DNA from 2 places in the Streptomyces sp. NPDC048434 genome. Region 2 is predicted to be linked to the other one. Evidence: predicted binding sites of a transcription regulator. Region 2 holds the regulator's gene; the other holds the start of a gene.
What was found. Region 2 encodes HrcA, which represses chaperone genes, less so after heat shock. Its sites were predicted from a motif close to TTNGCACTCNGNNNNNCNGAGTGCNAA; they were not measured.
Positions count from the first base shown of each region.

Region 1: a site for HrcA is predicted at 3,464-3,490, ahead of groES (co-chaperone GroES). Genes of this name have one in related genera too.

Region 1 is NZ_JBICXQ010000011.1:10,572-21,130, forward strand. Features, by position in the region: gene ACGFWI_RS14795 (hydroxyacid dehydrogenase) at 37-1,056, shown strand; gene groL (chaperonin GroEL) at 1,246-2,871, opposite strand; gene groES (co-chaperone GroES) at 3,007-3,315, opposite strand; gene ACGFWI_RS14810 (FtsW/RodA/SpoVE family cell cycle protein) at 3,829-5,187, shown strand; gene ACGFWI_RS14815 (methyltransferase domain-containing protein) at 5,752-6,963, shown strand; gene ACGFWI_RS14820 (hypothetical protein) at 6,971-7,336, opposite strand; gene tsaD (tRNA (adenosine(37)-N6)-threonylcarbamoyltransferase complex transferase subunit TsaD) at 7,458-8,597, opposite strand; gene rimI (ribosomal protein S18-alanine N-acetyltransferase) at 8,603-9,163, opposite strand; gene tsaB (tRNA (adenosine(37)-N6)-threonylcarbamoyltransferase complex dimerization subunit type 1 TsaB) at 9,160-9,852, opposite strand; gene ACGFWI_RS14840 (hypothetical protein) at 9,993-10,559, shown strand, end outside.
Region 2 is NZ_JBICXQ010000007.1:21,052-31,610, reverse strand. Features, by position in the region: gene ACGFWI_RS10245 (OsmC family protein) at 1-76, shown strand, start outside; gene ACGFWI_RS10240 (16S rRNA (uracil(1498)-N(3))-methyltransferase) at 279-1,022, opposite strand; gene ACGFWI_RS10235 (nitronate monooxygenase) at 1,019-2,107, opposite strand; gene dnaJ (molecular chaperone DnaJ) at 2,205-3,341, opposite strand; gene hrcA (heat-inducible transcriptional repressor HrcA) at 3,342-4,358, opposite strand; gene ACGFWI_RS10220 (MBL fold metallo-hydrolase) at 4,553-5,287, shown strand; gene ACGFWI_RS10215 (DUF3097 domain-containing protein) at 5,467-6,300, shown strand; gene ACGFWI_RS10210 (Uma2 family endonuclease) at 6,278-6,865, opposite strand; gene hemW (radical SAM family heme chaperone HemW) at 6,975-8,207, opposite strand; gene ACGFWI_RS10200 (SpoIIE family protein phosphatase) at 8,260-10,308, opposite strand.

The sequences.
Region 1 (10,559 bases), on a different contig from region 2:
CAACCCACCCCTGACAAAGCCTCCGAACCTGCGGAAATGCCGTCCGTCCGGCCCGCCTTGCTGCTGTCGATGGGCCCCGGCATCGCCGGCCGGCTCCTCGACGGCGACCACCACACCCGCCTCACGGCCCTCGTCCGTACCGACCCGGGCCTCGTCGCACACGAGCTGGCCGACCCCACCCCCGAGGTCGCCGCCGCCCTCGCCGACGCCGAGGTGCTCCTCACCTGCTGGGGCGCCCCGCCGCTCACCGGCCGGGTGCTGGACGCGGCCCCGCGGCTGCGCGCCGTCGTGCACGCGGCCGGATCGGTCAAACACCACATCACCGACGCCTGCTGGGAGCGCGGTATCGCCGTCTCCTCGGCCGCCGCCGCCAATGCGCTCCCGGTCGCCGAGTACACCCTCGCCGCGATCCTCTTCGCCAACAAACGCGTGCTGCACTCCGCCCACCGCTACCGCGGCCTGCGCACACCGCACGACTGGCACCACGAGCTCGGCGCCGCCGGCAACTACCGCCGCACCGTCGGCGTCATCGGCGCCTCCCGCATCGGCCGCCGCGTCATCGAGCTGCTGCGCCCGTTCGATCTGCGTGTCCTGCTGCACGATCCCTATGTGACCGACGCCGACGCCGCCCGGCTCGGCGTGCGGCCCGTCCCCCTCGACGCGCTCTGCGCCGGCAGCGACATCGTCACCGTGCACGCCCCGCAGCTGCCCGCCACCCGCCATCTGCTCGGCGCCCGCGAACTGGCCCTGCTGCCCGACGGCGCGACCTTGATCAACACCGCCCGCGGCTCGCTGATCGACGGGGCGGCGCTGCTCCCCGAGCTGGTCTCCGGCCGCCTGCACGCCGTGCTGGACGTCACCGAGCCCGAACTCCCGCCTGCCGATTCGCCGTTGTACGAGCTGCCGAACGTCCTGCTCACGCCCCATGTGGCGGGGTCGCTGGGCACCGAACTCCACCGTCTGGCCGACCACGCCCTCCACGATCTCGAACGCTACGTCCGGGGCCGCCCGTTCACCGATCCCGTACGGCCGGAGCATCTGCACCACTCGGCCTGAACCGCCCGAAGCGGCGGCAGCGGGTGGCCCGGACCGGAGGGCACCGTGCCGCACAACCGGACCGGAGGGGCCCGTCCCGTACAACCGGACCGGAGGCGCCCGTCCCCCGCACAAACGGAGAACCCGGCCCCCGCACACGGCAGGGACCGGGTCTCGTACGTCAGGCAGCTAGCTGCCCGGCGTGTTGCGTCAGTGCGCGTGCCCGTGGCCGTGACCGGCCTCGGCCGACTCGTCCTCGGCGGGCTTCTCGACGACCAGGGTCTCGGTCGTCAGCAGCAGCGAGGCGATCGACGCGGCGTTCTCCAGGGCGGAGCGGGTGACCTTCACCGGGTCGATGACGCCGGCCTTGACCAGGTCGCCGTACTCGCCGGTGGCGGCGTTGAAGCCGTTGCCCTTGTCCAGCTCGGCGACCTTCGCGGTGATGACGTAGCCCTCGAGGCCGGCGTTCTCCGCGATCCAGCGCAGCGGCTCGACGACGGCGCGACGGACGACGGCGACACCGGTGGCCTCGTCACCCTCCTTGCCCAGGGAGCCTTCCAGCACCTTGGCGGCGTGGACCAGAGCGGAGCCACCACCGGAGACGATGCCCTCCTCGACCGCGGCGCGGGTCGCGGAGATGGCGTCCTCCAGACGGTGCTTCTTCTCCTTGAGCTCGACCTCGGTGGCCGCACCCACGCGGATGACGCAGACGCCACCGGCGAGCTTGGCGAGGCGCTCCTGGAGCTTCTCGCGGTCCCAGTCCGAGTCCGTGGACTCGATCTCGGCCTTGATCTGGTTGACGCGGCCGACGACGTCCTCGGACTTGCCGCCACCGTCGACGATGGTGGTGTCGTCCTTGGTGACGGTCACGCGGCGGGCGGTGCCCAGCACGTCCAGACCGGCCTGGTCGAGCTTGAGGCCGACCTCCTCGGCGATGACGGTGGCACCGGTGAGGGTGGCGATGTCGCCGAGCATGGCCTTGCGGCGGTCACCGAAGCCGGGGGCCTTGACGGCCACGGCGTTGAAGGTGCCACGGATCTTGTTGACGACGAGCGTCGACAGGGCCTCACCCTCGACGTCCTCGGCGATGATCAGCAGCGGCTTGGAGGCACCGGCCTGGATGACCTTCTCCAGCAGCGGCAGCAGGTCCTGGATCGAGCCGATCTTGCCCTGGTGGATCAGGATGTACGGGTCCTCGAGGACGGCCTCCATACGCTCCTGGTCGGTGACCATGTACGGCGAGAGGTAGCCCTTGTCGAAGGCCATGCCCTCGGTGAAGTCCAGCTCCAGACCGAAGGTGTTGGACTCCTCGACGGTGATGACACCGTCCTTGCCGACCTTGTCCATCGCCTCGGCGATGAGCTCGCCGACCTGCTTGTCCTGCGCGGACAGACCGGCCACGGCGGCGATGTCGGTCTTGTCGTCGATCGGACGGGCGGTCGCGAGGAGCTCCTCGGACACGGCCTTGACCGCGGCGTCGATGCCCTTCTTCAGGGCGGCCGGGGAGGCACCGGCGGCGACGTTGCGCAGGCCCTCGCGGACCAGCGCCTGGGCCAGCACGGTGGCGGTGGTGGTGCCGTCACCCGCGATGTCGTTGGTCTTGGTCGCCACCTCCTTGACGAGCTGGGCGCCCAGGTTCTCGTACGGGTCGTCGACCTCGACCTCACGGGCGATGGTGACACCGTCGTTGGTGATCGTGGGCGCACCGAACTTCTTGTCGATGACGACGTTGCGGCCCTTGGGGCCGATCGTCACCTTGACCGTGTCGGCGAGCTTGTTGACGCCGCGCTCAAGGGCGCGACGGGCGTCCTCGTCGAACTTCAGGATCTTCGCCATGGGTTGCTTCAAGTCCTCTCATTGCGATCCTCGGCCACGACGTGGGGACCGCTGTCGCTCAAACGAACTGCGCCCCTGCCCCGGGTTGTTTAGACGCGGGAACCAGGGGCGCAGATCACGGCAAATCTGGGTGACTTACTTCTCGACGATCGCGAGCACGTCGCGAGCCGAGAGCACGAGGTAGTCCTCGTTGTTGTACTTCACCTCGGTGCCGCCGTACTTGCTGTAGAGCACAACGTCGCCGACCTTTACGTCGAGCTCGATGCGCTTGCCGTCCTCGACACGGCCCGGGCCCACGGCCAGGACAACGCCCTCCTGGGGCTTCTCCTTGGCGGTGTCCGGAATGACCAGGCCCGAAGCCGTGGTCTGCTCGGCGTCGAGCGGCTGGACCACAATGCGGTCCTCAAGCGGCTTGATGGCAACCTTGGAGCTGGTGGTCGTCACGATCCGACCTCCCCCTTCGGAGATCTCACGGGGTTAACTGTCTGAGGTGGCGACCAGGTCGATCCGTCGTCGCGGGTGCCGGACCTGCCCGTCGCTGTGTGTCTGGCACTCGCCAGTGGAGAGTGCCAACGCCGAGACTATGACGCGGTTAGCACTCGGTCAAGCGGAGTGCCAGCGCGGCGGGGTGGGCTTCCTCCCACGCCGGTTGACCGGCCGTACGAAGTCACGGCCTCCGGAGGTCCGCAGCCCGCCGGCCAGGGCCGACCGCGGCGGGATCGGGGCGGGCCGGGAGCCGGGTGACGAGCAGGTTCCTATCAAATCGGACACACCTTCCCGTTCCCTCGCAACCACGCCACCGGCTGCCTCGTCTACCTCCCCGACTGCCGGGCCGACGAACCGGGCACCCCCGGCCGGCCGGCGGCCTGGAACGATCAGTGGCGGAGGAACCGCGTGCGTGGACAGACCAGCGTTCCCCGGGCCCCCGGGAAACCGGAGAGCGACGCCGAGCGCACCATGACGTTCGCCGCGCTGGCCCGGGCACCGGACCGCCGGCGGACCGAGGCATGGCTGCTCGCCTTCGCCGTGCTGATCGCGGACTTCGGCTACGCCTGCACCGGCCTGTCGATGACCGGCCGACTGCCCGGCGGGCTGACCGGCTTCGCCGTCAGCATGTTCTTCGTGGCACTGGTCCCGCATCTGGTCCTGCGCCGTTTCGCGCCCCGCGCCGATCCGTTGATCCTGCCGCTGGCGACGCTGCTGACCGGGATCGGCCTGGTGCTGCTGCACCGCCTGGATATCACCTATGCGCAGACGCCCCGGCTGAAGATCGCCGAGGCGGCGAGCGGGCAGCTGGTGTGGACGGTGATCGGGGTGGCCGTCTGTATCGCGATCCTGCTGGTGCTGCGCGATCACCGCATTCTGCAGCGCTACATCTATCTGACGATGGTGGTCGCGCTGGTGCTGCTGATGGCCCCGGCCTTCTTCGGCGCCGACATGTACGGCGCCAAGCGCTGGATCCTGCTCGGGCCGCTGTCGCTGCAGCCCGGCGAGTTCGTGAAGATCATGATCTCGGTGTTCTTCGCCGGCTATCTCACCGTCAACCGCGATGCGCTGGCGCTGGCCGGCCGCCGTGTCCTGGGCGTCCAGCTGCCCCCGGGACGCCAGCTCGCACCGATCTTCACCATCTGGGTGATCAGCCTGCTGGTGCTGGTCTTCGAACGGGACCTGGGCACCTCGCTGATCTTCTTCGGCGTCTTCGTGATCATGCTGTACATGGCTACCGAGCGCACCAGTTGGGTGCTCTGCGGCCTGGCCATGGCCGCGGTCGGCGCCACCGTCGTCGGCTCCACGGAACCGCACGTCAAGGGCCGCATCATGGCCTGGCTGCATCCGATGGACATCTTCCTGCCCCAGGCGCGGAGACCACCGGGCCTGATCTCCGACCAGGCCGCGCAGGCGCTGTTCAGCTTCGGCAGCGGCGGCATCTCGGGCAGCGGACTGGGCCGGGGCCACCCGGAGCTGATCGGCTTCGCCGGCAACAGCGACTTCATCCTCACCACCGTCGGCGAGGAGCTGGGGCTGGCCGGGGTGATGGTCGTGATCATGCTGTACGTGCTGCTCGCGCAGCGCGGACTGCGGGTGGGCCTGACCGCCCGCGACCCGTTCGGCAAGCTGCTCGCGGTCGGGCTCTCCGGGGCACTGCTGCTACAGGTCTTCGTCGTCGCCGGCGGCGTCACCGGCCTCATCCCGCTGACCGGCAAGGCCCTGCCGTTCCTCGCCAAGGGCGGCTCCTCACTCGTCGCGAACTGGGTGATGGTGGCACTGCTGCTACGGATCAGCGATCATGCGCAGCGGCGCCGTGAGCCGGCTTGAGGCCCCACGTTTCCGGCTGTCCCGCCGTGATGGTTTCGCGCCGTTGCGCCTGCGGCCCTTCCCGCGTTGTCGACTGCCCCGCCGTGATGGTTTCGCGCCGTTGCGCCTGCGGCGGGCGTGGGTTTGTCGGGTGCGGTGACGGCCCTACGGACTTCGTCCTTCGGTCCGTCCCCTCCCGTAGGCGGGTGGGAGAGGTGAGCGGGGGCGGGCGTTGTGTGTCCCGTTTCCCTGTGCTTGCGTCCACAGGGCGCGCCTGATCGCTCACGCTTGCCCCCGCCGGCCTCTTCCCACCCACCCACGGGAGGGGACGCGCCGCAGGACGAAGTCCGGAGGAGCGGCACCGCACCCGACAACACCACGCCCGCCGCAGGCGCAACGGCGAGACGCGAGACGGCGGGACAGCCAACAACGCGACAAGGGCCGCAGGCGCAACGGCGAGACGGGACACGGCGGGACAGCCGACAACGCGGGGAGGCCCGCAGGCGCAACGGCGGGAAAGCCGACCACGCGGGAAGACCCACAGGCGCGGCGGGAACGCCGACAACGCGGGTAGACAATGACACCGTGAACGACCTCGACACCTTCGTCGCCCTGCTCGCCCCGGAGGGGCAATCGCTGCTGGCCGAGCTGCGTGACCACGACCCGGCGGACGAACTGGCCACCGCGACCCGGTTGCGCCGCGATCACCCCGCGCCGCTGGTCTCCGCCGCACTCGGCCAGGCCCGGCTGCGGCAGCGCGCGGCGGCGAAGTTCGGCGCGGACGCGCGGCTGATGTACTTCACGCCGAACGGCGTCGAGCAGTCCACCCGCGCCACGGTCGCCGCCCACCGCGCCGCCCGGCTCGCCGCACTGGGCATCCGTACGCTGGCCGATCTGTGCTGCGGCATCGGCGGCGACGCGATCGCGCTGGCCCGGGCCGGGATCCGGGTACTGGCCGTCGACCGTGACCCGCTGGCCTGCGCCGCGGCCCGGGCCAACGCCGAGGCTCTGGGGCTCGTGGAGCTGATCGAGGTGCGCTGCGCGGATGTGACGGAGGTGGACACCGCCGGATATGACGCGGTGTTCGTGGATCCGGCGCGGCGCAGCAAGGCGAGGGGCGGCCGCATCTTCGATCCCGAGGCGTACTCGCCGCCGCTGTCGTGGGCCGTCGAGACGGCCCGTACGGCGCCGGTCGCGGCCCTGAAGATCGCGCCGGGGGTGCCGCACGACGCGCTGCCCGAGGACGCCGAGACGGAGTGGATCTCGGACGGGGGCGACGTCAAGGAGGCCGTGGTGTGGTTCGGCACGGCGGAGGGCGGGGCGGCCGGGCCCACGCCGGGCGGCCGCCGCGCCACTCTGCTCCCGGCCGGGGACTCCCTGCTCGGCGCCGGGCTGCCGGACCCCGAGCCGGGGCCGGTCGGGGACTGGCTGTACGAGCCGGACGGGGCGGTGATCCGTGCCCATCTCGTCGCGGATGTCGCCCGGCAGATCGGCGGGCGGCTGATCGATCCGACGATCGCGTACCTCACTGCGGACCGGCTGGCCGAGACGCCGTATGCGACCGCCTACGCGATCACCGATGTGCTGCCGTTCCACGTCAAGAAGCTCAAGGCGCTGCTGCGGGAGCGCGAGGTCGGGATCGCGGTGATCAAGAAGCGCGGCTCGGCGGTGGAGCCGGAGGAGCTGCGCAAGAAGCTGAAGCTCGGCGGCGGACGCAACTCCTGCACGATCTTCCTGACCCGGGTCGACGGCGCCCCCACGATGCTGCTGGGGCACCCGGCGGCGGACGCGCCCTGACCGGTGTTCACGCCAGGTCGGTGAGGTCCTCGGCGTAGATCTGGGAGAGCGGCTGCGGGCCGACGTACTGCTGGCAGGTGCACTGACCCGCCTCGTACTGCACCGGCTTGTGGTCGGCGTCCCAGGCGACCGCCACCTCCACCAGCTCATGACACTTGCCCTTTTTGTCATGCTTGGCGAGGTGGTGGGTGCAGCCGCACACCGGCTGCGGTGGCTGCTGCGCGGCGGCCAGCTCGTGCCGCTCCTGACGGGCGGTCTTCAGCCGCTCCATCTTGCGTTCGTGCCGCGTACGCAGCGCCGTACGGGCGGTGTCGGCGACCTTCGCGAAGCCGCCCGCCATGAAGAAGATGAAGACCCACCAGAACCAGTCCACAGCCTGCCGCCTCCCCACGCGCGCGCCCGGTGCTGCAGTCAGGGTAAGACCTCGGGGCGGAGGGGCGGGCCAGGGGAGGCGCGAGGACTCGCAGAACGACAAAACGAGCCCTCGCCCGGCCTCAGGAGTAGAGGTTGTGCTTGCTCATCTCGTGGACGTGGTCGTGGTCATGGTGGTGGGCGGCCGCGGCGGGCGGGGCATCGGGAGCCTCACCGGGCACATGCGGTTCGGTGACCGGCAGGGACGAGTCGGCGGAGAGGTCCCAGGCGGAGGCCGACCGGCCCCGTGCGACCATCTCCGCGCCCAGGGCGGCGACCATCGCGCCGTTGTCGGTGCACAGCTTGGGCCGCGGCACCCGCAGGGTGATCCCGGCGTCCTCGCAGCGGCGCGCGGCCATCGCCCGCAGCCGGGTGTTGGCCGCGACCCCGCCGCCGATCATCAGGTGGTCCACACCGTTGTCCTTGCAGGCCCGGACGGCCTTACGGGTCAGCACATCCACCACGGCCTCCTGGAAGGACGCCGAGACATCCGCCACCGGCACCTGCTCGCCGGCCGCCCGCTTGGCCTCGATCCAGCGGGCGACGGCCGTCTTCAGGCCGGAGAAGGAGAAGTCGTAGATCGGGTCGCGGGGTCCGGTCAGCCCGCGCGGGAAGCGGATCGCGTCCGGGTTGCCCTCGCGGGCGTAGCGGTCGATGACCGGGCCGCCGGGGAAGCCGAGGTTCAGCACCCGCGCGATCTTGTCGAACGCCTCGCCCGCCGCGTCGTCGATCGTCGAGCCCAGCGGCCGGACGTCGGAGGTGATGTCCGGGGCCAGCAGCAGCGACGAGTGGCCGCCGCTCACCAGCAGCGCCATCGTCGGCTCCGGCAGCGGGCCGTGCTCCAGCTGGTCGACGCAGATGTGCGAGGCGAGGTGGTTGACGCCGTACAGCGGCTTGCCGAGGGCGTAGGCGTACGCCTTGGCGGCCGAGACGCCGACCAGCAGCGCGCCGGCCAGGCCCGGTCCCGCGGTGACCGCGATCCCGTCCAGGTCGGAGGCCGCGACCCCGGCGTCCTTCAACGCCCGCTGGATGGTGGGAACCATCGCCTCCAGGTGGGCGCGCGAGGCCACCTCCGGCACCACGCCGCCGAAGCGCGCATGCTCGTCGACGCTGGAGGCGACCGCGTCGGCGAGGAGGGTGTGGCCGCGGACGATGCCGACGCCGGTCTCGTCGCAGGAGGTCTCGATGCCGAGGACGAGCGGTCCGCCGCGTGAGTCAGCCATGAGTGTCAAGTTCCTTGTACGGAGGGTGCTTCGGAGGAGGTCTGGGTGGTGCGGCGCATGACGAGGGCGTCGATGTTGCCGGGCTGGTAGTAGCCGCGGCGGAAACCGATCGGCTCGAAGCCGAAGCGCTCGTAGAGGCGCTGGGCGCGAAGGTTGTCGACCCGCACCTCCAGCAGCACCTCGTGGCATTCGAAGTCCGTTGCGGCACCGAGGAGTTCGGTCAGCAGCCGGGCGCCGAGGCCGGTGCCCCACTGGTCGCGGGCGGTCGCGATGGTCTGGATGTCGCCGGTGCCGTCGACGGCGGCCAGGCCGCCGTAGCCGACCAGCCGGCCCGCCAGCTCGGCGACGAGGTAGCGGCGGGTGGCGTACGGCCCGCGCGCATGGGCCAGCTCGGACCAGAACATGCCCGGCGACCAGGCGTCCTCGGGGAAGAGCTCCCGCTCCAGCTCCAGCACCGGCGCGATGTCCCACCAGCGCATCTCGCGCAGCACCGCGGCGGGCTGCGGGGTACCACCGCGCGGCGGGGCCGCCGAGGGGCGCTGGTCGGGCGACGGGCGGGTGGTCACTGGGGAGTGACCACCTTGTAGTTGGCGGGCACCTGGGCATCCGGGCGGCGCAGATACATCGGCTGCGGGGGCGGCAGCTCCTCGCCGGCGGCCAGCTTCCCGGCGGCCAGCGCGGCCAGCGCCCCGGCGGACTGGTGCTCGGGGGCCTCGCGCCGTACGCCGGTGAAGACCGTGTCGTAGAGCAGTGCGCCCGCGCCCACGGCGGGGACGCCGGCCACCTGGTCGGCGATGTCCGCGGGACGGTCGACGGCGGGCTCGGTGAGGCGGGTGATCGTGCGGGGCGCGGCGGAGTCGCTCGTCGAGGGGCCGGCCGCGTAGCGCGCCCAGTAGACCTCCTTGCGGCGGGCGTCGGTGGCCACGACGAACGGCTCGGTGAGCCCGGAGGCATGGGCGAGGCCGTCCAGGGTGCACAGGCCGTGGACGGGTACGCCGAGCGCCGCCCCGAAGGTCGCGGCGGTCACCAGGCCGACGCGCAGCCCGGTGTACGGTCCCGGGCCCACGCCGACCACGATGTCGCTGACCGCGTCGAGTTTCAGGCCGGCCTCGGCCAGCACCCGGTCGACGGCGGGCAGCAGCAGCTCGCCGTGCCGGCGCGCATCCACCTGGCGGGACTCGGCGAGGACCCGGGTGCCGTCGTGGAGCGCGACGGTGACGGCGGGGGTGGCGGTGTCAAGAGCTAGCAGCAGCACGTCCTTAAGACTACGGCTCGGCCGGTGGTACCTGTCGCGGTGCTACCGTCGCCCCCGTAGCCCAGCAGCAAGCAGCCCGGCATTCCAAGGCCCGGGGCTCCCCGCCGACGGCAGGGAGAGGGAGGAAAGGTGGCACAGCGGTGCCCGCTAAGAGCAGCATGATCGTCACCGCGCTGACCACGGCTGCCGTGGTCGTGGTCGGTGTGCTCGGCTACCAGGCCGCGGCGTCCGCCCCGGACACCCTCACCCAGGCCCGCAAGGACAGCCACCGCAACGCGCCCAAGAGCCCCCCGGAGCGCAGCGGCAAGAAGGACAAGGCTCCCGCCCCTGCCGAGGTCCCCGCGGCGTCCGGCAAGGGCCGGCGGATCGTCTACTCGCTCGACGCCAAGCGGGTCTGGCTGGTCGGCGGGAACGACAAGGCGCAGCGGACGTTCACGATCGCGCCGAGCACGGTGAGCCCACCGCTGGGGCAGTACGCGGTCGGCTCGCGCTCGGTGAGCGTCACGGGCTCGGACGGCATCGCGATCGAGCATGTGGTGCGGTTCGCCGATGTGGACAGCGTCACCGTCGGCTTCAGCGCGGCCGTCGACGGCTCCATGCCCCGCCCGGACTCGTCGAAGAAGACCGGCGGCATCCGTGAGTCGCGGGCCGACGGCAAGGCGATGTGGGACTTCGCGCTGCACGGCACCAAGGTCGTCGTGGTCTCC
Region 2 (10,559 bases):
CGCCAAGGCCAACTGCCCGGTGAGCCAGGCGCTGGCGGGCGTCAAGAACATCACGCTGGCGGCAGAGCTGATCTGACCCGGCAGCCGCCCGGGGCCGGTCACCGCACACCCAACGGGGGTGCGCCGACGGGCCCTTGGGGCGGCCGGCGCGCCGCCGCCCCGCCCGGGTACGCCCCGTACACGGACGATGCTCCGCCGCGATAGGGCGCCGCACTGGACGCCACGGTCCGATCCGGACCGACCTCGGGGCCGATCCGGGCCGATCCGGAAGCCGTGCGCTAGCTCCAGCGCCCCGTGCGCCCCAGCAGCAGCGCCGTGGCCGCGGTGCCCGCCGTGGAGGTGCGCAGCACGGTCGTCCCCAGGCGGTAGGGCTTGGCGCCGGCCTCGGCGAAGAGGGTGAGCTCCTCCGGGGAGACTCCGCCCTCCGGCCCGACGACGAGCACGATCCGGCCCTCGGCGGGGAGTTCGGCGGTGGCGAGCGGCGAGCTGCCCTCCTCGTGGAGGACGGCCGCGAAATCGGCGTCGGCGAGCAGGGTGGCCACCTGCTTGGTCGTCAGCGGGTCCGCGACCTCGGGGAAGGTCAGCCGACGCGACTGCTTGCCCGCCTCGCGGGCGGTGGCGCGCCATTTGCCCAGCGCCTTGGCGGCCCGCTCGCCCTTCCACTGGGTGACGCAACGCGCCGCCGCCCAGGGCACGATGCCGTCCACCCCGGTCTCGGTCATCGTCTCGACGGCCAGCTCGCCGCGGTCGCCCTTGGGGAGCGCCTGGACGACGGTGATCGTGGGGTTCGGCGGGGCCTCGGTGCGCAGCTCCGTGACCGCGACGGTGAGCCGGTCCTTGCCCTCGACGGCGGCGACCGTGCCGTGCGCGCCCGCACCGTGGCCGTCCGTCAGGACGACCTCCTCACCGACCCGCAGCCGGCGCACCGACACCGCGTGCCGGCCCTCGGGGCCGTCCAGGGTCAGGGTGCCGCCGGCCCGTACGTCCGCGAGCGAATCGACGAGGAATACCGGCGCGGTCATGAGGCTCTGCCGGCACCCGGGAGGCTCAACGCGGCGCGCGCCGCGTCCAGTTCGACCGCCAGTACTTCCACGAGCCGCGCGGCGGGCAGCTCCCGCGCCAGCCGGTGCCCCTGTCCCGCCCACAGGTTCATGCCCTGCGCGTCGCCCGCCTTGGCCGCGGCCTTGCGCACGGTGGAGGTGAGGTAGTGGACGGCCGGGTAGGCGGCCGGGGCGTACGGGCCGTGCTCGCGCATGAAGCGGTTCACCAGTCCGCGGGCCGGCCGCCCGGAGAACGCCCGGGTCAACTCCGTATGCGTGAACAGCGGGTTGGTCAGTGCGTGCTTGTGCAGCGGGTTGGCGCCCGACTCCGGGGTGGCGAGGAAGGCGGTGCCCAGCTGCGCCATGCTCGCCCCGGCGGCCAGCACCGACGCGATCTGCGCCCCGCGCATCAGCCCGCCCGCGGCGATCACCGGGATCTGCACGGCCTCGTGGACCTGGCCGAGCAGCGCCAGCAGGCCCAGCCCCGAGCCGGTCCCGTCCGCATGCGGATCGTCCCGGTGGGTGCCCTGGTGGCCGCCGGCCTCCACGCCCTGCACACACACCGCGTCGGCGCCCGACCACTGCGCGGCCTGCGCCTCGGCGGCGGTGGTGACCGTGACGACCGTGTACGTACCGAGCTTGGCGAAGGCGTCGAGGACGGCGCGCGAGGGACAGCCGAAGGTGAAGGACACCACCGGCACCGGGTCGTCCCGCAGGATCGCGAGCTTGGCCTCGTAGCCGTCGTCGATGGGCCCGTCGGTGTCACCTAGCTCGGTCTCGTACCAGGTGGCCTCGCCCGCGAGTTGCTCGCGGTAGACCTCGACGACGGAGCCGTCGGCCAGCGAGGGCTGCGGCATGAAGAGATTGACGCCGAAGGGCCGGCCGGTCAGCGACCGCAGCTGTTTGATCTCCTGATACATGCCGTCGGCGGTTTTGTAGCCGGCGGCGAGGAAGCCGAGACCGCCGGCGCCGCAGACGGCGGCGGCCAGCCCGGGTCCTGAGCCGCCTCCCGCCATCGGGGCCTGCACGATCGGGTAGCGGCAGAGATCGGTCAGTGCGGTGGGCATGAGCACATCGTGTCACGCCCACCGCGCCGTTCCGAACCGGGTCCGAGGCCGCTGCGCCGCAGCGCGAACGGCTTCGGCTCCCCGGGCCGACCTGGGGCTATCGCCCGTTGAACGCATCCTTCAGCCGCGAGAACAAGCCCTGCTGCCCCGGCTGGAACTGCCCCGTGGGCCGTTCCTCCCCGCGGAGCTTGGCCAGCCGCCGCAGCGCCTCTTCCTGATCGGGGTCGAGCTTGGACGGCGTCATCACCTCGACATGGACGATGAGATCGCCCCGGCCGCCGCCGCGCAGATGCGTCACCCCGCGCTGGTGCAGCGGGATCGACTGGCCGGACTGGGTACCGGGCCGGACATCGATCTCCTCCACCCCGTCCAGCGTCTCCAGCGGACACTTCGTGCCCAGCGCCGCCGCTGTCATCGGGATGGTGACCGTGCAGTGCAGATCGTCGCCGCGCCGCTGGAAGACCGAGTGCGCCAGCTCGTGGATCTCCACATAGAGATCACCGGCGGGGCCGCCGCCGGGGCCGACCTCGCCCTCGCCCGCGAGCTGGATGCGGGTGCCGTTGTCGACACCGGCCGGGATCTTGACGGTCAGCGTGCGGCGGGAGCGGATCCGGCCGTCGCCGGCGCACTCGTGGCACGGGGTCGGCACGACCGTGCCGAAGCCCTGGCACTGCGGGCACGGCCTGGACGTCATGACCTGGCCGAGGAAGGACCGGGTGACCTGCGAGACCTCACCGCGGCCGCGGCACATGTCGCAGGTCTGCGCCGAGGTGCCGGGCGCCGCGCCCTCGCCGCTGCAGGTCGTGCAGACGACGGCGGTGTCGACCTGGAGGTCCTTGGTCGTGCCGAAGGCCGCTTCGTTCAGCTCGATGTCGAGCCGGATCATGGCGTCCTGGCCGCGGCGGGTGCGCGAGCGCGGCCCGCGCTGCGACGCGGTGCCGAAGAACGCGTCCATGATGTCGGAGAAGTTGCCGAAGCCCGCGCCGAAGCCGCCCGCGCCCTGGCCGCCGCCGGCCTGCGAGAGCGGGTCGCCGCCGAGGTCGTAGACCTGCTTCTTCTGCGGGTCCGACAGGACCTCGTAAGCGGCGTTGATCTCCTTGAACCGCTCCTGGGTCTTGGGATCCGGGTTCACGTCCGGGTGCAGCTCACGCGCCAGCCGACGGAAGGCCTTCTTGATCTGTTCCTGCGAGGCATCACGGCTGATGCCGAGGACCGAGTAATAATCCGTGGCCACTTACGACTCCGCGAGGATTTGTCCGACGTAACGTGCCACTGCGCGTACCGCTCCCATCGTTCCGGGGTAGTCCATGCGGGTCGGTCCGACCACGCCGAGTTTGGCGACTGCCTCGTCGCCCGAACCGTAGCCGACCGTGACGACCGATGTGGACGCCAGGCCTTCATGGGCATTCTCATGCCCGATACGTACGGTCATGCCCGAGTCGTTGGCCTCCCCGAGCAGCTTGAGCATCACCACATGCTCCTCAAGGGCCTCCAGCACGGGCCGGATCGTCAGGGGGAAATCGTGCCCGAAGCGCGTGAGATTGGCGGTACCGCCGATCATCAGCCGCTCTTCGGTCTCTTCCACCAAAGTTTCCAGCAACACCGACAGCACTGTCGAGACCGTGCCGCGGTCGTCCTGCTCGAAGGACTCCGGGAGATCCTGCACCAACTGCGGCACATCCGCGAACCGGCGGCCGACGACCCGGCTGTTGAGCCGCGCCCGCAGATCCGCCAGGGAGGTTTCGCCGAACGGTGCCTGGCAGTCGATGATCCGCTGCTCGACCCGGCCGGTGTCCGTGATCAGTACGAGCATCAGCCGGGCCGGGGCCAGGGCCAGCAGCTCGACATGCCGGACCGTGGACCGGGTCAGGGACGGATACTGCACGACGGCGACCTGCCGGGTCAGCTGCGCCAGCAGCCGGACCGTGCGGCCCACCATGTCGTCGAGGTCGACGGCGCCGTCCAGGAAATTCTGGATCGCCCGCCGCTCCGGGCTGGACAGCGGCTTGACGCCGGCCAGCTTGTCGACGAACAGGCGGTAGCCCTTGTCGGTCGGGATCCGCCCGGCGCTGGTGTGCGGCTGGGCGATGAACCCCTCGTCCTCCAGGGCCGCCATGTCGTTGCGGATGGTGGCCGGGGAGACCCCGAGCCGATGGCGCTCGGTGAGCGCCTTGGAGCCGACCGGCTCCTCCGTCCCGACGTAGTCCTGGACGATGGCGCGCAGCACCTCCAGCCTGCGTTCACTGAGCATCCCGCGCACCTCCAGTCCGGCCGTCCGCCGTCTCGTCTCTCCTGGCACTCACGCAAGCCGAGTGCCAGACCCTGAGCCAGTGTACGGCCGGGTAGCACGGCTGCGGCAAGGGCGGCCGCGCGGAGTACTTGCCCGATGACCGTGTTCGGTCGATCTGTCGGGCAACGCTATCGCGATGGCGCTAGCGTCTCGGTATGCACACTGCTTGGGAAGAGGCCGGTTGGGAACGACTCGGTGACGGCGTCGCCAGGCGCCGGATGCCGGGCTGGGACGAGACGGTCGGGGTGATCGCCGGGACCACCGGCGTCATGATCGTCGACACCGGCGCGACCCTTCGCGACGGCGCGGATCTGCGCCGGTCGATCCGTGGCGTACTGGGCCGGGAAGTGACGCATGTCGCGCTCACCCATCCGCATTTCGATCATGTCCTGGGCACGGCCGCCTTCGCGGGCGTCGAGGTGTTCGGCGCGGCCGGCCTTGGCGAGCTGCTCCGGCGCGAGAAGGACGAGCTGCGGCGGACCGCGGTCCGCGAGGGCGTCGAGGCGGATGCCGCCGCGGAGGCCGCCGATCTGCTCGTCGCCCCGCACCACCACGTGCACGGCCAGCTGACCGTCGAGCTCGGCGACCGGCAGGTGCTGCTCGCCAACGTCGGCCCCGGGCACACCGCCCACGATCTGGCCGTCCTGGTACCGGGCCGGCGCGGGGAAGCGGAGATCGTCTTCTGCGGGGATCTGGTCGAGGAGTCCGGCGAGCCCCAGGCGGGCCCCGACGCGCTGCCCCAGCAGTGGCCCGGCGCGCTGGAGCGGCTGCTGGCCCTCGGCGGTGAGGACGCACGGTACGTTCCCGGCCATGGCGCCGTGGTGGACGCCCCGTTCGTCCGTGCCCAACGCGACGCCCTGGCCGCCCGCTTCGGCGTCGCGCCTTCCTGACCGCCGCCCGTTTCGGCATCGCCCCTGTCCTGACCACCACCCGCCCGCCCGACGGAACAGGCCCCATGCAGAGCAAGCGCCACGGCCCCGGCCTCACCCCGCCCTGACTGCATCCCCCGGGGACGCCCCACGCCCCCCGGCCGAAACACCGACCACCCGCAGAGAACAGGCCCTACTCGATGCAGAACAGGCGCTACAGCCCCGATCTCACCCCGCCCTGGAAGAAGCAGCGGCCCGCCCCGGAGGTGCCGGCCGATCCCGATCTGGTCGTCGAGGAGGTCACCTCGGGCTTCTGCGGCGCCGTGATCCGCTGCGAGAAGACGGCGCAGGGCCCGACGGTCACCCTGGAGGACCGCTTCGGCAAGCACCGGGTCTTCCCCATGGAGCCGCGCGGCTTCCTCCTGGAGGGGCGGGTGGTCACGCTCGTACGTCCCCAGGACAGGCCGGCGGCCGCCGCTCCGGCGCGTACGGCATCGGGATCACTCGCCGTGCCCGGCGCCCGCGCACGGGTCGCCCGCGCCGGGCGCGTCTATGTGGAGGGCCGGCACGACGCCGAGCTGGTGGAGCGGGTGTGGGGCGACGACCTGCGTATCGAGGGCGTCGTCGTGGAGTACCTGGAGGGCATCGACGACCTGCCCGCGATCGTCCGCGGCTTCTCCCCCGGCCCGGACGCCCGTCTCGGCGTCCTCGTCGACCATCTCGTGCCCGGCTCGAAGGAGTCGCGTATCGCGGCCGGGGTGACCGGTGCCCATGCGCTGGTGGTGGGCCACCCCTACATCGACATCTGGGAGGCGGTGAAGCCGTCCTCGGTCGGGATTGCGGCCTGGCCGTCCGTCCCGCACGGCCAGGACTGGAAGACGGGGGTGTGCCGGGCGCTGGGCTGGCCGGAGAACACGGGGGCCGCCTGGCAGCGGATCCTGTCCTGCGTGCGCTCCTACAAGGACCTGGAGCCGGCGCTGCTGGGACGGGTGGAGGAGCTGATCGACTTCGTTACGGCCGGCGGTGACGTGTGACGGCGGGGAGGGTCTCGAACTCGGTGGTGTTCAGCTTGACGCCGAGGACATCCAAGGGAACGGGGACTCCGAACTTCGTGGTGCACTCCATCTGGTAGTCGGCTTCCTCTCCGCTGCCCGTCGGTTCGGTGAGCACCACACATTGCCCGGCGGTGGGGTCGATGATCAGGTACACGGGCACTCTGCCCGCCGCGTAGATCGAGCGCTTGTCGCCATAATCCCGATCGATGCTGGTCTTGGAGACGACCTCCACGAGCAGTGTGACCGCAGGAGCCGGGATGAGCCTGCCGGGGCCTTTCTGAGACCCTCGCTCAAGGACGACGAGATCGGGCTGCGGCTCACTGTTCTCACCGGGGATGGCGATGTCCTGGGTCTGCAGCCGACGCCAGCGATCACGGGGGATCTGGTCCTGCACGCACTCCACGATGTCGTTGTGGACCCGGTCCGGCCCCGCCATCATCACGATGTCCCCCCTGAGGAGCTCGGCTTTGAAACCTTCGGGAACCTCCAGGTTCTCGAAAATCTCGGCAGCGTCAGTAATCAGGCGGTCATCCACAGCGGTCATCTCCGTGGCCCTCCATATCCCGCCGCGTTCATTTGGCGGCAGCCTATGGACAGCGTAGGCAGGCGCGCAGCGCACCCGCATCGGTCACTCGTTCGCGGACATCACGTTCTCAGTCCACCAGATCCCGCACCACCGCGTCCGCCAGCAGCCGCCCCCGGAGCGTCAGCACGGCTCGGCCCGCCTCGTACGGACCGGCCTCCAGCAGTCCGTCGGCCAGCGCACGGGCCGCCGCCCGCGTGCCCGCCGGGGCGAGGATGTCCAGGGGGCAGCCGTCCGAGAGGCGCAGCTCCAGGAGGATGCGCTCCACCCGGCGGTCCTCGTCCGCCAGGATCTCGCGGCCGGCGCCCGGGGAGCGGCCTTCGGTGAGGGCCTGGGCGTAGGCGCCGGGGTGTTTGACGTTCCACCAGCGGACGCCGCCGACGTGGCTGTGGGCGCCGGGGCCCGCGCCCCACCAGTCGGCGCCGGTCCAGTACAGCTCGTTGTGGCGGCAGCGGGCGGCGTCGGTGGTGGCCCAGTTGGAGACCTCGTACCAGGTGAAACCGGCGGCGGCGAGGCGTTCGTCGGCGATGAGGTAGCGGTCGGCGTGCACATCGTCGTCGGTCATCGGGACCTCGCCGCGGCGGATCCGCCGGGCCAGCTGGGTGCCCTCCTCGACGATCAGGGCGTACGCGGAGACATGGTCGGGGCCGGCCCCGATCGCGGCGTCGAGGGAGGCGCGCCAGTCGTCGTCGGTCTCGCCGGGGGTGCCGTAGATCAGGTCGAGGTTGACGTGGTCGAAGCCGGCCGCGCGGGCCTCCGCGACACAGGCCTCGGGGCGGCCCGGGGTGTGCGTACGGTCGAGGATCTTCAGGACGTGCTGCCGGGCGCTCTGCATACCGAAGGAGACCCGGTTGAACCCGCCCGCGAGCAGCCCGTCGAGGTAGCGGGGGTCGACGGACTCCGGGTTGGCCTCGGTGGTGATCTCGGCGCCGGGCGCGAGGCCGAATTCCTCGCGGATGGCGGCGAGCATCCGGCCGAGGTCGGCGGCGGGCAGCAGGGTCGGGGTGCCGCCCCCGACGAAGACCGTCTCGACCGGACGCGGGTCGTCGCCCAGCACCTTGCGGGCCAGCCGGATCTCGTCCACGACGGTGTCGGCGTAGTTGTCGCGGGAGGCCAGGGCGCCGCCGGAGCCGCGCAGCTCGCTCGCGGTGTAGGTGTTGAAGTCGCAGTAGCCGCAGCGGGTCGCGCAGTACGGCACATGCAGATAGAAGCCGAGGGGCCGGCCGGCGGCCGCCGCCGGCGTATGACCGGGCAGCGCCCCGTCCTCGGGCATCGGCTCACCATCAGGCAGTGCGGAAGGCATGGGAACCATTGTCCGTCATGGCGGGGCGGTGCCGGTCCGGGCACGGTGTGCCCTACGGCACCCCGTGCCCGGCCGCCTGCAGGACCAGCAGGGCCAGGTCGTCGTCGGGCGGGACCGGGCCGAAGGCGTGGACGGTGTTGCGGATGTGGTCGGCGAGGGCGGTGGCGCCCAGGCCTGCGCCCCCGGCGAGGGTGGTGGCCAGACCGTCCTCGTCGTCGAAGAGCCGCCGTCCCGAGCGCCGCTCGGTCACCCCGTCGGTGACGCACAGAAGCGTTTCCCCTGGGCAGAGGTCGAACGATTCACTGACGTACGCGGCGTCCTCCACCACTCCCAGCAGCATCTGCGGCGCCGCGACGATCCGGACCGTGCCGTCCGCGCCCAGCACCAGCGGCAGCGGGTGGCCGGCGCTGGCGAGGGTGCAGCGGGCGCCGCCGGAACCGCCGGGGTAGGGGACGATCTCGCCGTAGAGCAGGGACAGGAACCGGGCCTGTTCGCCCTCCTCGCGGATCTCGACCGGCGCCTCCGCCCCGGCGCCGGCCGCCGCGACCGCCGCCGCGACCGCCGCGACCGAGTCAGCGGCCTCCCGCGCCATGGTCTTGTTGAGCCGGTCGAGCACCGCGGACACCCCGAAGCCGTCACGGGCCAGCAGCCGCAGCACCGGGCGGGCCAGCCCGGTCACCGCGGCCGCCTCGGGGCCGCTGCCGCAGACATCGCCGAGGGCGAAGCACCAGCGGCCGTCCCCGGCGTCGAAGAGGTCCCAGAAATCGCCGCCCGCCCAGGCGCCCTCGCGCGGTTCGTAGACCACCGCCGACTCCACGCCGGGCACCTGCGCCCGCCCCCGGGGCAGCAGCCGGCGCTGCAGGACCTGGCTGATGCGTTCCTGCCGGCTGTAGGCGCGGGCGGTGGCGACCGCGCGGGCGACCCGGCGGCACAGGTCCTCGATCAGGCCGACCACCTCGTCCGGGAAGTGCAGCAGTCCGCCCCGGCCGAGCAGCAGGGTGCCGAGCCGGCGGCCGCCGGCGACCAGGGGGCAGGCGAGTGCGGCGCCGCCCGCCCCGTAACCGCTCGGTTCGTACGGCCAGGGCCAGGGCGCCGCGCCGGACGCAACGCTGGGCGCGCCGGCGGCCGGCAGTTCCGGCGGCTGCTTCTCCAGCGCCGTACGCAGCCCATCGATCCGGCTCTCGGAGGTGTGCCAGACGCGGGCGAGCCGCTGTTCCTCGCCGTCCGCCGCGATGCCCCGGCCGGGCGCACCGCTGTCGCCGTCGCAGAGCCACACCGCGCACCATTCGGCGAGCCGCGGCACGATCAACTGGGCTGCGAGGGCGGCGACCTGATCGGCGTCGAGCTGGCCGGAGAGCAGATCGGAGGCTTCGGCGAGGAAGGACAGGGCACCGTTGACGACCTGTTCGGCGTCGTGCTCGGGCCGGGCGGACCGGCGCGGCGCCGGGGCGAGGAGTTCGGCGGCCCGCAGTCCGTGCTGCAGCAGCTGGCTGTCGAAGGCGAACTCGGGCTCGGGACCGGCGCCGTCCCGGGCACCCACGGGCAGCCGGAACCAGACGGTCTTCATGGCCCGGCGGTAGGTGATGCCCCAGGATTCGGCGACCGCGCTGATCAGCTGGAGCCCGTGGCCGCCGTTCTCGGCGGCGGCGCTGTCCTCGTGGGCGCGGACCGGCTGGGCGGGGTGGTGGTCGGAGACCTCGACGACGAGACCGGGGCCGGGTGTGCCGTCGAGGCCCGCGCCGGGGGCTTCCGCGCACGGCGCCGGGTACGGTTCCCCGCTCCGGCTCCCGTAGGGCTCCGCGCCCGGCTCCCGCGCCGGCTCCAGCCGGCAGCGCAACTCGACGGTGGTGCCCGCGTGCACCACCGCATTCGTCACCAACTCGCTGACCAGCAGCACCGCTTCGTCCGCGAGCCGGCCGGCCAGGCCCTCCGCGCCGGGCAGCTCCTGGTCGGCCCAGTCGGCGAACGTGGCCCGGACGAACCGGCGGGCGGCGGCAGCGGCCTGCGGATCACCGGGCAGGCTGGCCCACCGGGAGCGGGCCGCGGCCCCCTCGGCAGGCCCGGCCGCGGGTCCGCCACGGGACCCTCCCGCCCTCGCCATGCGCGTCGCCGTGACGTCGTCCCGTTGAGACGAAGTTGTCGTCCGCATTGAGCAACTCCCGAGCAGCTCCGCTACGGCGCCGTATGCGCCAACGACAGAGTGACAGAACGAGCGCAGCCATAAGCACTGAGTCACAGAAGTGGGTGGTCACAGCGGCCAATTCGGCTGACGCGCCGCGGGAGTTGGCCGACGCGCACAAAGGGGTGCCCGGGGAGCAGGTACGGACCACTTCAGCGGCAGCCGCGGTTCCC